DNA from 4 places in the Desulfosporosinus sp. genome. Region 1 is predicted to be linked to each of the others. Evidence: riboswitches for the same ligand, from Rfam matches in the RefSeq annotation. Region 1 holds a riboswitch; each other region holds the start of a gene.

What was found. Region 1 has a riboswitch for cobalamin ahead of HGJ98_RS02190 (ABC transporter ATP-binding protein). Riboswitches for the same ligand answer to the same signal wherever they lie in the genome.
Region 2: it holds a riboswitch for cobalamin, as region 1 does, so the genes downstream of both, HGJ98_RS18075 (energy-coupling factor ABC transporter permease) here and HGJ98_RS02190 (ABC transporter ATP-binding protein) in region 1, are expected to answer to the same signal.
Region 3: it holds a riboswitch for cobalamin, as region 1 does, so the genes downstream of both, cobT (nicotinate-nucleotide--dimethylbenzimidazole phosphoribosyltransferase) here and HGJ98_RS02190 (ABC transporter ATP-binding protein) in region 1, are expected to answer to the same signal.
Region 4: it holds a riboswitch for cobalamin, as region 1 does, so the genes downstream of both, grdA (glycine/sarcosine/betaine reductase complex selenoprotein A) here and HGJ98_RS02190 (ABC transporter ATP-binding protein) in region 1, are expected to answer to the same signal.

The regions. Positions count from the first base shown of each region.
Region 1 covers NZ_JABZFS010000013.1:36,819-39,937, forward strand. The annotation lists gene HGJ98_RS02190 (ABC transporter ATP-binding protein) at 1-1,483, opposite strand, end outside; cobalamin riboswitch at 1,584-1,759, opposite strand; gene HGJ98_RS02195 (catalase) at 1,841-3,119, opposite strand, start outside.
Region 2 covers NZ_JABZFS010000076.1:268,056-271,174, forward strand. The annotation lists gene HGJ98_RS18070 (ribonuclease J) at 1-1,299, shown strand, start outside; cobalamin riboswitch at 1,360-1,543, shown strand; gene HGJ98_RS18075 (energy-coupling factor ABC transporter permease) at 1,877-2,659, shown strand; gene HGJ98_RS18080 (energy-coupling factor ABC transporter substrate-binding protein) at 2,656-2,952, shown strand; gene cbiQ (cobalt ECF transporter T component CbiQ) at 2,949-3,119, shown strand, end outside.
Region 3 covers NZ_JABZFS010000092.1:28,102-31,220, forward strand. The annotation lists gene HGJ98_RS22245 (hypothetical protein) at 1-298, opposite strand, end outside; gene HGJ98_RS22250 (ParM/StbA family protein) at 325-1,434, opposite strand; cobalamin riboswitch at 1,655-1,838, shown strand; gene cobT (nicotinate-nucleotide--dimethylbenzimidazole phosphoribosyltransferase) at 1,947-3,026, shown strand; gene cobU (bifunctional adenosylcobinamide kinase/adenosylcobinamide-phosphate guanylyltransferase) at 3,108-3,119, shown strand, end outside.
Region 4 covers NZ_JABZFS010000059.1:38,889-42,007, reverse strand. The annotation lists gene grdC (glycine/sarcosine/betaine reductase complex component C subunit beta) at 1-1,134, opposite strand, end outside; gene grdA (glycine/sarcosine/betaine reductase complex selenoprotein A) at 1,131-1,601, opposite strand; cobalamin riboswitch at 1,690-1,883, opposite strand; gene HGJ98_RS12595 (4Fe-4S dicluster domain-containing protein) at 1,974-3,038, opposite strand.

The sequences.
Region 1 (3,119 bases):
TATGGAAATTCAAACCAATTGCTTTAAGGGTTTTGAGATATTCCTCGAGATCTCTTGTCAAAATATCTAGTTGAAGACGGTGATTATTCATGGCCACTATCCTGTTAGAGTATTCTTTTGCCATGGTCAGATCGTGAGTGATGAGTAGAATGGTTTTGCCACTTTTCGATAAATGAAAGAGTTTATCCATAATCATGTACCCTTGGGTTTCGTCAAGGCCTGAAGTCGGTTCGTCGGCGATAATGAATTCCGGATCACTGACGAGTATGGAGGCTAATGCTAAAAGCTGGCGCTGGCCGCGGCTTAAGCGATGAGGATGGAGCTTTTTATAGTCCAGCAGCCCCACAAATTTCAGGCACTCATCAATCTTTTGTTCTATTACTTCATTTTGTTCCCCCCTTAGCTTGAGTGAAAATCCAACTTCTTCTTCGACGGTACTTGCGAAAATTTGATAATCAGGGTTTTGAAACAGAAAGCCCGCCCGGAAACGGATCTCTGCCAGCTTTTCCTTATTCAGAGTCTGGTCAAACACTCTTATTTCACCTTTAGACGGCTTTAAGAGACCGATAAGCAGCTTAGCTAACGTTGATTTTCCCGAACCGTTTAATCCTATGATTGCTAAAAAGTCACCCTTTACTATTTCTAAATTAATATCTTCACAACCGGACAAATGGTCTTTGTACGTATAGGTGACATCAGTGACTTTAGCAATCAGTTCGTTGGACTTACCCTGAACCGTATGTAAGGATTTCAACCTTTCTTTTCGACTCTCGATTTGCTCCTTGTAATATGCCTCCGGCGAATACTGTTTAACGATTTCGCCTCCCTGAATATAAAAGACCCTGTTGGCATAGTTGAGGACTTCTTCAATTCGATCCATGACCAAAATAATGGTAAGGTTTTGAGTTTTATTCAACTGACCCAACCGCTTATAAAGCTCATCACGGCCCAGGGGATCAAGTTCAGCGGTGGGCTGGTCAAGAACTAAAATAGGAGCATTAAGGGCTAAAACACCCGCTAAAACGACTCGTTGGGCTTGCCCCCCTGAAAGAGAAGTAGTCTCCCTGTTTTCATACCCTGATAGACCCACAAATTCCAAGGTGTTTTTAACCCTCTGATCAATTTGTTCTATGGGAATTTCCAGATTGCCAAGGCCGAAAGCAACATCTTCGTAGACATCCAAACCAATAATTTGATTTTGGGGTTCTTGCATCATGTATCCAACATAGTCGGACATTCTATTGAGGTGCATATCCTTAATATCTTGCCCCATGATTGTGACTTTTCCGGTTAATTCTGCTTTATGGTAGTGAGGAATTGCGCCTGTAATGGAATGCAGCAAAACTGATTTACCAGAGGCTACACCACCTGTAATGACGATGAAATCTCCCCGATTTATTTCGAAATCAATGTTTTTAAGTGCGGGTTTATCTTCATTCGGAAAGACGAGTTTTTCGATGTTAACCTTCGCAATTGTCTCCATAGCAACTCCTAAATCAATGATTTTAGAAAACCTGGTGGTCTCAAAGCGGTAAAAGAACAAAAAAGTTCTAGCTTTAATAAGCTAGAACTTTACCTTTGTCCTTTTGCAATATTTCATAGGCAGGTTTCCTGACTTGTAGACTAGAATGTACGCCTTCCCAGTTTCCCAGTGGCAAATGTACATTTTTCAAACATCTACTTACAGTGGTGGGTCCGTCCAGGATTAGAACCTGGTTCCCTATTATCCCTAGCGGGCACCTATTAAATAATATATTTAATTGACTTCATGATAGAATAATTTAGATATTTTGTCAACAGGAGTTTATGAAAATTAACCCAGTTGTATTGAAAGTGCTAATCAAGCAGGAACCACTTCTTTCTTATTTTGACGGTACCAATGACGATGCTGGGAAATGGCCTTCATGAATTCTTTACTAAAAACACTCATATCTTCTGCATTACAAATAGTAACTACGCCCAGTTCTGTCACCAGCTGTGCCTGTGTGGCTGCACCAGCCATTGCCACTTCCTTTATAGCAGAAGCCCTTAGCAGGTTTACACCTTCATTAGCGGCTCCAATTGCTTTAGCGTGTTTAAAGGCTTCATTGACAAAGTGCAGTGAATCACCCTGTATCACTAAACTATCCACTGATTGTTGCCCTCCGGCTATATATACAGCATCATACTTGATAGAGCCAGTCGTCACATAGTTCTTTCCAACTTCTAATTGCAGTCCATCCGAGCTTGTAAGTATTCCTAAATTTTTACTTATGATTTCACACTGAATACCGTTGGCCTTCAGTGTCTGCATAACTTGAGTCAGCTCTGGATAATTAAATCCATTCTCCGCAAGTATGGCAACCTTACGGGTACGAGCATTCCTAATGGTATTCTCTTGGCTCACTGCCGGTGAAGATGCGGTCACTCCCGATCCGCTGGGAGTATTAGGCGGCTGTGCGCCTACACCTAAAGCAATCGCATTGGCTAATTGGGAGTTCACATTATTAAACATATCTACGACTCTCTGTTTGATATTCCTATCCATAACACTTCCAACTTCGAAGTGGAAAGCTTCAATGATATGCTCCTTTTCTGCAGCAGACATACTATTCCAAAAAAGAGTTGCTTGACTATAGTTATCCTTAAAACTTTCGCTGCGCTCTCGAACTTTATTCCCTTCGACTTTTTCCGTGTAATGGGCATAACCTCCCTCAGTCTCTGAGGCTGGCTTCGGGTAATTCCTATTAAGAGAATTGGGCGAGTAACTTGTCACTCCCCGGTCTATAGTCATACGATGAGAGCCATCTCGCTGATTATTATGTATAGGCGCAATAGTATGGTTAATAGGTATTTCGTGGAAGTTGGGACCGCCTAAACGAAGAAGTTGAGTATCCAGATAAGAGAAAAGACGTCCTTGTAATAAGGGATCATTGCTAAAATCTATTCCCGGAACTACATGACCCGGATGAAAAGCAACTTGCTCTGTCTCCGCAAAAAAATTATCCACGTTACGATTTAAGGTCATTTTTCCAATCAGTTTTACAGGTGTAATTTCCTCAGGCCAGATCTTCGTTGGATCCAGAATATCAAATGGGAAATTAAATTCTTCCTCTTCATTAAGCAACTGTACACCCAAT
Region 2 (3,119 bases), on a different contig from region 1:
GATGTTATTAAGCTCGGAGTTTTTCGCATTGAATTTATTCGTGTCAACCACAGTATACCTGACTCAGTATCGATAGCTATCCATTCCCCGCTAGGTACGGTCGTTGTGACGGGGGACTTTAAACTGGATCATACGCCTGTTTCTGGCGAAATCCTCGACATCCACAAGTTCTCAGAACTTGGGGACAAAGGAGTTTTGTGTTTACTATCTGATAGCACGAATGTGGAAAGAGCTGGATTTACGCCGTCAGAAAGCCATGTTGGGGAGATGATTGATGAAGCATTTCGCAATGCTAAGGATCGTGTTATTCTCGCTAGCTTTGCATCCAACGTATATCGCCTCCAACAGGCTATCACTGCTGCCGTTAATACCAACCGCAAGGTAGCGGTTGTGGGACGAAGTATGGTGAACATCGTAGGAATTGCCGAGGAACTTGGATATCTAGATATTCCAGAGGGAACCCTGATGGATATAGATGAAATCATCGGCTTGCCTGGAAATCAAGCTTGTATTTTAACAACAGGAAGCCAAGGTGAACCGATGTCCGCCTTGACCCGAATGGCCAACCATGACCATCGACATGTAGCGATTCAACCAGGGGATACGGTCATCATTTCAGCCAGCCCAATACCAGGCAATGAAAAGTCTGTGGCAAAAACCGTGGATCAGTTATTTAAGCTCGGAGCAAACGTAATCTATGAATCGGCAGAGGGAATGCACGTATCGGGCCACGCGAGCCAAGAAGAGCAAAAGTTAATGTTAAGTATGGTCCGACCGCAATATTTTATGCCAGTCCATGGGGAGTATCGCATGTTGATCAAGCATGCTCAATTAGCTGAGCAGCTTGGAATCCCAAGAGAAAATATTTTTATTACTGAAAATGGCGGAGTCGTTGAGTTTACTCGTCATGGTGCAGCTTTAGGCAACAAGGTTATGGCAGGTAAGGTCTTGATTGATGGCTTAGGGATTGGTGATGTCGGGAATATTGTTTTACGAGATCGTAAACAACTCTCCCAAGATGGCATTCTAATCGTCGTAATGACTATAAGCCGCTCAAGTGGTGGAATAGTTGCAGGACCGGATGTTGTAACACGGGGCTTTGTATATGTTCGTGAATCGGAGTCAATGTTAGATGAAGCTAAACAAAAAATTCGGCAGACTATGGCACGATGCCGAGAAAATCGGATTACGGAATGGGCTGTCTTAAAAAACCAGATTCGTGATGTTTTAAGTAAACACTTTTACGAAAAAACACGGCGCAGACCTGTGATTCTGCCAATAATTCAAGAGGTTGAATAGTTAGCAAATTGAGAAAACTCTTGCTTGACTAGGGAGAGTTTTCGTGTTAAATTTATAAAAAGTGAATAGTTCGAGCAAGTTAATTTTTCTTTCAGAAAAATTAAACAGGGAAGCCGGTGTGAATCCGGCGCGGTCCCGCCACTGTAAATGGGGAGTTTATTGCCATATCCACTGAGGAAACTTGGGAAGGAGGCATAAACGAGGAACCTAAGCCAGGAGACCTGACTGCTCGCATGCTTTAACTCACGATGGATGGGTGGCAGGGTTTATATGTTAATTCAGCCCTCCATCTCATGGAGGGCTTTAACTATTTATCGTTTACATAATGGTTTCCTGAGGGAAACCGACCTGCGGGTAGAAGTCTTGTGCAAGCGGGATCTGCTTCAAAATGCGAGTGCTACTTGAAAGTGGAAGAGACCGTATAGTTCGAGGCAACCAGTACATTGCTGTCTTTAAAGTCGAGTAATGTGAGGTTGTCTCGTTATTTTTTAATCAGATTTAACTTATTGTCTGAGGTTTACAACATCAGAGGACAAAGTGTAAGAGTTGGGTCGCTATGAAAGGAGTTGTTACATAAATGAATTCTCATAGAATAAAAGCATTTGGGTTACTATTAGTTTATGTACTGGCAATCTATATCATCTTTCCGAAGGATGCTTATGCCATGCATATTATGGAGGGCTTTTTACCCTTCAACTGGGCAGCTTTTTGGTGGGTTGCTATGATCCCTTTTGTTATTGCTGGAGTACGATCAATCAAAAGGACCATTGCGCTCTATCCTAATCTAAAGATGTTACTTGGCCTGGCTGGGGCGTTTGCCTTTGTGCTATCCGCCTTAAAGATTCCTTCAGTAACCGGTAGTTCTTCTCATCCGACTGGAGTCGGCCTGGGTTCTATCTTGTTTGGTCCTACAGCTATGACCGTATTAGGGATGATTGTGTTAACGTTTCAAGCTCTTTTGCTGGCTCATGGTGGGATAACAACCCTTGGCGCAAATACGTTTTCTATGGGGGTGGTTGGTCCTTTCGTTGCTTACGGTACTTATAGAGGCCTAAAGAAATTGGGAGCTCCCCAATGGCTTTCAATTTTTACTGCTGCTACTTTAGGAAATGTAATGACCTATGTTACAACCTCTATTCAATTAGGTTTAGCTTTCCCAGCTACGGGCGGGGTACTGGCATCAATACTTAAATTCTTGGGTGTTTTTGCCTTCACTCAGCTTCCTTTAGCTATCAGCGAAGGTTTGCTTACTGTCATGGTATTTAATATTCTCAATACCTATAGTCAAAAAGAGTTGCAGGTTTTAACTGCCTTTACAGGAAAGGCTATATCTACCGTAAAAGGGGGAATAAAAGCATGAAACCGTTGACTAAAAATATGATACTTTTATTTTTCGTTGTTCTACTGGCTTTTGCGCCGCTTTATATTGCGCGTGGTGCTGAATTTAGTGGTGCTGATACTCAAGCATCAGAGATGATCAGCACCCTCAACTCTAATTACTCGCCTTGGTTTGAGTCATTCTGGGAACCCCCAAGCGGAGAGGTTGAATCTTTTTTGTTTGCATTACAGGCTGCTCTCGGAAGTGGGTTTGTCTTTTATTATATTGGGTTTAAAAAAGGTAAAAATAGTATGGGCAAGAGGGATCAAACGTGATAGCTATCGATTCTTACGCATATAATAATCAGTTAAAAACAGTTCACCCCTCGGAAAAAAGTCTATTTGCAATAATGACCATGGTCATTTGTATAACATCTCCAACAATCCTTACCCCTCTGGTCATATTAGCATTAATGGCAGGAGGAATTATTGTTAAAGCGGGG
Region 3 (3,119 bases), on a different contig from region 1:
CATCAACTTGGCGGGCGTCCGTCTGAGTAAATAAATCGTCTAAGGAAAAGGTTTCTGTCTCTGTATCAATGGTTTCAAGGACTTCTTCAACTTGTGTTTCACTTTGAAGATAATTACAGGCATCCTGGATCTCTGGACTAACCTCCGACACTTTATCCTGAGGTAGCCTTAGACCTTCTTCCGGATTAGTTTCCAATAGTGCCTGTCTTAAAGTCTCTTTAATCAAAGCACTCCTTTTCTCCGGCTCAACCCGTTGTAATGCCAGCCAAAGATCCGCCTCGGTTTCATCAAAATACAACGGAATAAATAAAGGCTGAGCGCTTATCATGCTGAAGTGTTCGGCTTATTGGTAATGTTATTGACCAGAGTTGAAGCCATGATTCGAAATCCTATAGCATTTCCGAACTGTGGATCATCGATCAATATCTTGTTTTCCATCTGAATGTGCTCATAAACCATTTCTCCGACTTTTCCGGCAACAAGCACTGTATGCAACTTACCAAGCATTGGTTTTAGGGCCTTTTTTACTTCACGAGTGATGTCTGTCCCTAGTTGGGTAAGCATACTTTGCATAATTGGATTAAGGTTAATGGTACCATTATTCCATGGATATAGCCCGCCATTAACTCTAAAAATCTTATCTAGTTCTTTATCATCTGTTTCAATTGGATTGGCGTGATTACTTGTCAATTCTTTCAGCTTTTCGGCCACGCCGATATACGCCCATTTTAACCCTTTTTCGATACTAAAGGAGTTAGGTGGATCAAGCATAACACCATCATAAAACGTCGCAATATCTGTCGTTCGGAAGCCCGGGTCTATGACCACCACATACCCACCAAACAACTTAGGGCTTGTTGGAATTCCATATTCATTGAGGGTTTCTTTAATAAAGACACCATAACTTTGCGGAAGAACTCGAGAACGTAGGATATTAAGCTGGCGAGTCATTCCTTCCATGGGACCGGAACGAAAGGATACTGAAAAAGATCCCTTTAACTCTGCTTCATACTTGTCCTTCAAACTGGCAAAATACTTAACTGGAACACCCGTGCCAAGATACACATTAGTTTTAGGCGTTTGTTGAGCGAGAGCTAAGGCAACCACCAGTAAAGCTGTAGCCTCTTCATCTGAGGATTTATCCTCATCCCAGCAATAATGAGCTTCATTTGGATTTAAGCTCTCAGCTAAGCTGCCCATAAAATAATGCTTCTCTACGCCGGTAGAGTTATTTTTGACCAATACGTCTAGAGATGCAATCTGAGTTTCTATGTCAGATCCTTTATGAATTAGAGTATTGCCAAGGGTTGAAAAAATCCGTTCATTCCCCTTACAAATTACCGCTGGAAATAATACCTTCTTATCTCCCGTATCAAGTTTTATTGCACCAAACCCTGGATCTGCTCCAGCTACGAGTATATCGCCCTCAAACACACATGTTCCCCCTATTCATAGCTCATAAATTAACTTATACCTCATTCAGTATCAAACCTTAAACTTCGAAGAAATTGGATAGAATACTACTAATAGCTACCATTATATACGAAGGAAACACGCTTGTAAAAATGTCTTGTAACGATTACAATAACTATTCTCTTAACATTCTCACAAATACTCCTTGAGATTCGAAAAAACTTGTGTTATTCTAAAGCAAATAAATATCTTCATTTTAGGTGCCCCTTTGGGGAGAATAGGGAAGTTCGGTAGCAGCAGCTAAACCGACGCGGACCCACCACTGTATTCGAGGAGCTTCGTGACCACTGGCTTAGTGCTGGGAAGGTGACGATTTATGCAATGAATCGATAGCCAGGAGACCTGCCTAAGATGTTAAGTCTTTCCTCTGTTTGGAGAGCATTCGGTGATGACGGTAAAGTCCCGACCACAGATTTTTTTGTGGTCGGGATTTTTATTTTTAAAATTAAGCTATTATAAGAGGAGGAACCACTATGAAAAACTTAACAGAAGAACAACTCTATGCTCAATTACAAAACCTTACTTCAAACATCTTAGATCTTGACGAAGAAGCCATGTCCCAGATCCAAGTACGCTTAGATTCTCTCACTAAACCTCAAGGAAGCTTAGGTCAATTAGAACATCTTGCTAAGCAGCTCGGCGGGATCCAACGAACCTCAAAGCCAAAAATTGAAAAGAAAGCCGTCCTATTAATGGCAGGAGATCATGGGGTCGTCGAAGAAGGGGTAAGTGCCTTTCCCCAGGAAGTAACTCCTCAGATGGCGTATAATATCATGAATGGCGGCGCCGCTATCAATGTCCTTTCTCGTCAAGCAAAGGCCGAGGTTTTTTTAACGGATGTTGGTATTGCCTTCCCCATAGAAGGAAACATTAATCACAAACGTGTGGCCAACGGAACTAAGAACATGACTAAAGGCCCTGCTATGACCCGTCGTGAAGCGTTAGAAGCTCTACTGGTTGGTGCGGAGGTCGCTGAAGAAAAGATCCGCGAAGGATATAACCTCTTTGCCACAGGTGAACTTGGTATCGGTAATACTACTCCTAGTTCTGCAATTGTCTCTATCTTGACAGATTCTGCTATTGAAGATGTGGTAGGACGCGGAACGGGAATTGATGACGCAGGAGTCATCAGAAAACGCCGTGCCATTGAAAAAGCCATTGAAGTTAATCAGCCGGATAAGACGGACGCCCTAGATGTTCTAGCCAAGGTAGGAGGCCTCGAAATCGCAGCAATCGCCGGTTCAATCCTCCAAGCTGCTGCCAGTCATGTTCCCTTTGTGATTGATGGGTTTATCTCAACTGCCGGCGCACTCATCGCAGCGAAACTTGCCCCAAAAAGCGTGGCCTATATGATTCCCTCTCATGGCTCCGTCGAAATTGGTCATCGCAATGCCCTAGCAGGTTTAGGTCTTGATCCTATACTTAACTTGGATATGCGACTTGGCGAAGGAACCGGAGCAGCCATAACCTTTTACATTGTTGAATCCGCTCTGCACATTCTTGAGGAAATGGCCACTTTCGCTGATGCTGGTGTCAGTGAAAAATCCGAATAACTTAGTGAGCTCGTTCAACGCCATCCTTTACCTTTAGTTGAAACGATTTCACTCACTACACAAGGAGAGTCGAAGAACGTTATGTCACAATTC
Region 4 (3,119 bases), on a different contig from region 1:
CCCCGTTGGTTCGATAATTTCCGGATTCACAAGTTCTGCCGCATAACGATCCATATCTACAATTCTATATCCACCCTTTGTTAAAGGTTCAGCGATAAGAGAATGATAAACCTGTTGAGGCGAGTCACCGCAGCCAACGTTCATTCTACCAATCAGATCAGTACGTATGATAGGATTTATCCCATCATCTTTACTGATATGAAATGCAAATGCTCCCAGTATGTCTTCCAAGACGGGCATATTGTGTTCAAGGTGAATCTCCGCATTGAGCCCCAGTTTTGCGCTGCACCCTCCAGCTACTACAATTACATTTGTAAAGATACCCGACTGAACTAATGCTGCAGCTTGCATCAAGGCATGCACTGGAGCAGCACAAAATGCACGCGTATCGGCTCCACTAGCATTGGAACAGGAACAGGCTTCGGCGATAGACTTGGCAAAACTTCCGCCTCCCTTCTGTCGATTGTCTCCACAGGCTTCTTCGGAAGCTTCGATAATATAGTCTACATCCTGTGGCTTAAGCCCGGTCTTCGAAAGGAGAAGTTGAAGAGCTGCTACAGCGGAAGCCTTTGCCGTCAGGTTTTCCAATACCCTGGATGCAGTTAGAGTAGAATCCGACACGGTGGCCTTCCGGACACACCCGATAATTTGTCCTCCAAAGATCAGCGGCAGGGCTTCACGTGTTTCAATCATTTTATGAACTTCTTCATTAGAGAACGAATCATTCTGAGCCGTTTTTATTCCTTTAAGCATACATAAAGCAGGATGATAACGTAGTTTTTGTAAGATGGACTGCTTGAATCCTGCTTCCAGGCACACGAGTCCGTAAACATCAACCGCATTTAGCACGCCTAGAAACTCGTCCTCGGGAAAAATTTCACCTAACTTCCCTTGGCGCTTTCCTTCGGACAAAGCATTATTATACCAGGGTCGGGGAATATTTAATAAATCCTCAGGTAAAAGATTTCCGATAAACGCTTGATTCGGTGGATAACGGACTACACTATCAAAGCTTCGTAATTGATCCTTGATCGAATGACTTAGCTGTGAACCCTTTAAGGTTGCTTGCTGAAGAAGAAGTCCCGGTGTCTGAATTAACGTATAGCTCGTCCCTTTGATGACTGGATACTTCATTCGCTCACTTCCCATGGAAAAAATCGTTTACGTACGATTGAGACCTCTTCAATAATTCTTGAAATATCAAGGATCATTTCCATCATTTCCATATGTCGTAAATAGACTTGATGATCAATGAGTTCTTTGAGTTCGACGATATGATAAGCTTTAAGCCCTAACTGGGCTGTTGGAATCGGATCAATAAACATAAGGTTACCGCCTGCCACCGATTCAGCTGCGATGACTGCCATTTCAGGATCCGCACTGCCGAGTACAGCAATAAGTTCCTCACAGCCGTATTTCTGAGCAAGTTCTTGTATTTGAACCTGATTTTCTTGATCCATTGCTCCAGCCGATGTTCAAACGTAACAATGTGTCATCGCATAAATAACTTCCCCGCCAGCGCTAATGACACATTCCTCTAAAGATTGAGCCGGAATCCCATCCCTGTCGCCAATAACGACAACTTTTTTTCCTTTTAACATAAAACATTACTCCTTTAAACTTAGTGCGTTGGTAAAATTAAAATAGTCCTATGATCAAATTAGATTTGATCATAGGACTTTACCTTCATCCCCGACACAATAATAAGGCAGGTCTCCTGGCTAACGGGTCATTGCTAAATCACAAGGCCTTCCCAGCTTATGCCAGTGGCACTTAATAGCTCGCCGATTACAGTGGTGGGTCCGCTCCGTTTATAGCCTAAATAAGACTATTTTCGGATTCCCTATTCTCCCCTTATGGGCACCTTACTAAAATTATATTTGGATAAAGTTTATAATAATCTGAATAGGTTTTCAATAGGTTTTTGGAAATTATATTCCCGCAGGCAGCTGTCTTCCCGAAACTGTGTAATATCACGATTTTCCAGCTGTGAAACGCCCACCATTTTCATAAGCGTTCTTGCTATTAAAATTACTTGTCGCACAAGCTATACACATTGCAGGCTCTAAGTCATCAAACACTTGCTTGCCACACCAAGAACAAAACCGTCGTTTTCCTTGGTGCAAAAGAACTTTACCTGCTAGTAATCGATAAGATAAGGACTTTATCTCCATACTTAAAGCTTTAGAGCGGCATATACTGATACACCTTTGACAGCGAGCGCATTTTATTGGTTCATAAATCAATGTCAACTGTTCCTTAGTTTCTTTTTTCGTTAAAGCTCCTTGCGGACATATCCCTTCACATTCACCGCAATTTGTACAACTTTCGCTTACAGTTAATGCCGGTATTGGGAGTACCTCAGTCCCGGATTTTTGGGACTTCCAGGTTTCTCCCAAGAACTGCCGTGTCTTCGGAATAAGATACCTTTCGTTGGAAGTGATACCCGGTAACATTGCTTCCAATTTCTCACGACCGATGTCTCGCCATCCCTTTTTCTCGATCTGGTCTTGTACTGACATCGTATCCCTCATGGCCGATTCACAGTTCCCATCATCAGATGCAACTCTAATCCTTATTGGTGGATGATCTTTCCATGTATTATGAACTTCTTTAAAAATCTGCACACTCGTTTCACAAGCTTTTTTATCCGCACAATTTGCGCACACTCCGGTGTATATTATTAATTCCTTCTCCCGAGCATACAACATGAGACTCAGCCATAAATCCCTGTCGAAGATCCCTAGACAAGGAATTTCATGGCCCGCTGGGATTGCTTGTGGGCAATTTAAAACAACATTCTCTGAACGTTTAATATACTCGTACAGCTTATCGGAGTTGCGATAAAAAAATCCGCCGCTAGGACAAACAGCTATGCATATCCCACATTCTGTACAGCGTTTAGCATCAAGTTCACGGTATACGGAAATGGCATGATGAGGACAGGAGTCGATACATAACCGACAAAGATTTACAAATGCTTTTTTGGTATTGAGACAACAATCGTGATTATATACAATTTGACAATTATAAATCATTAAGACACCTCTTTTGTGCAAACCCTTATATTTTCCCAACTCAAGGTCTGTTCAGGAGCGTCGACGTCGAAGTGAAACTAC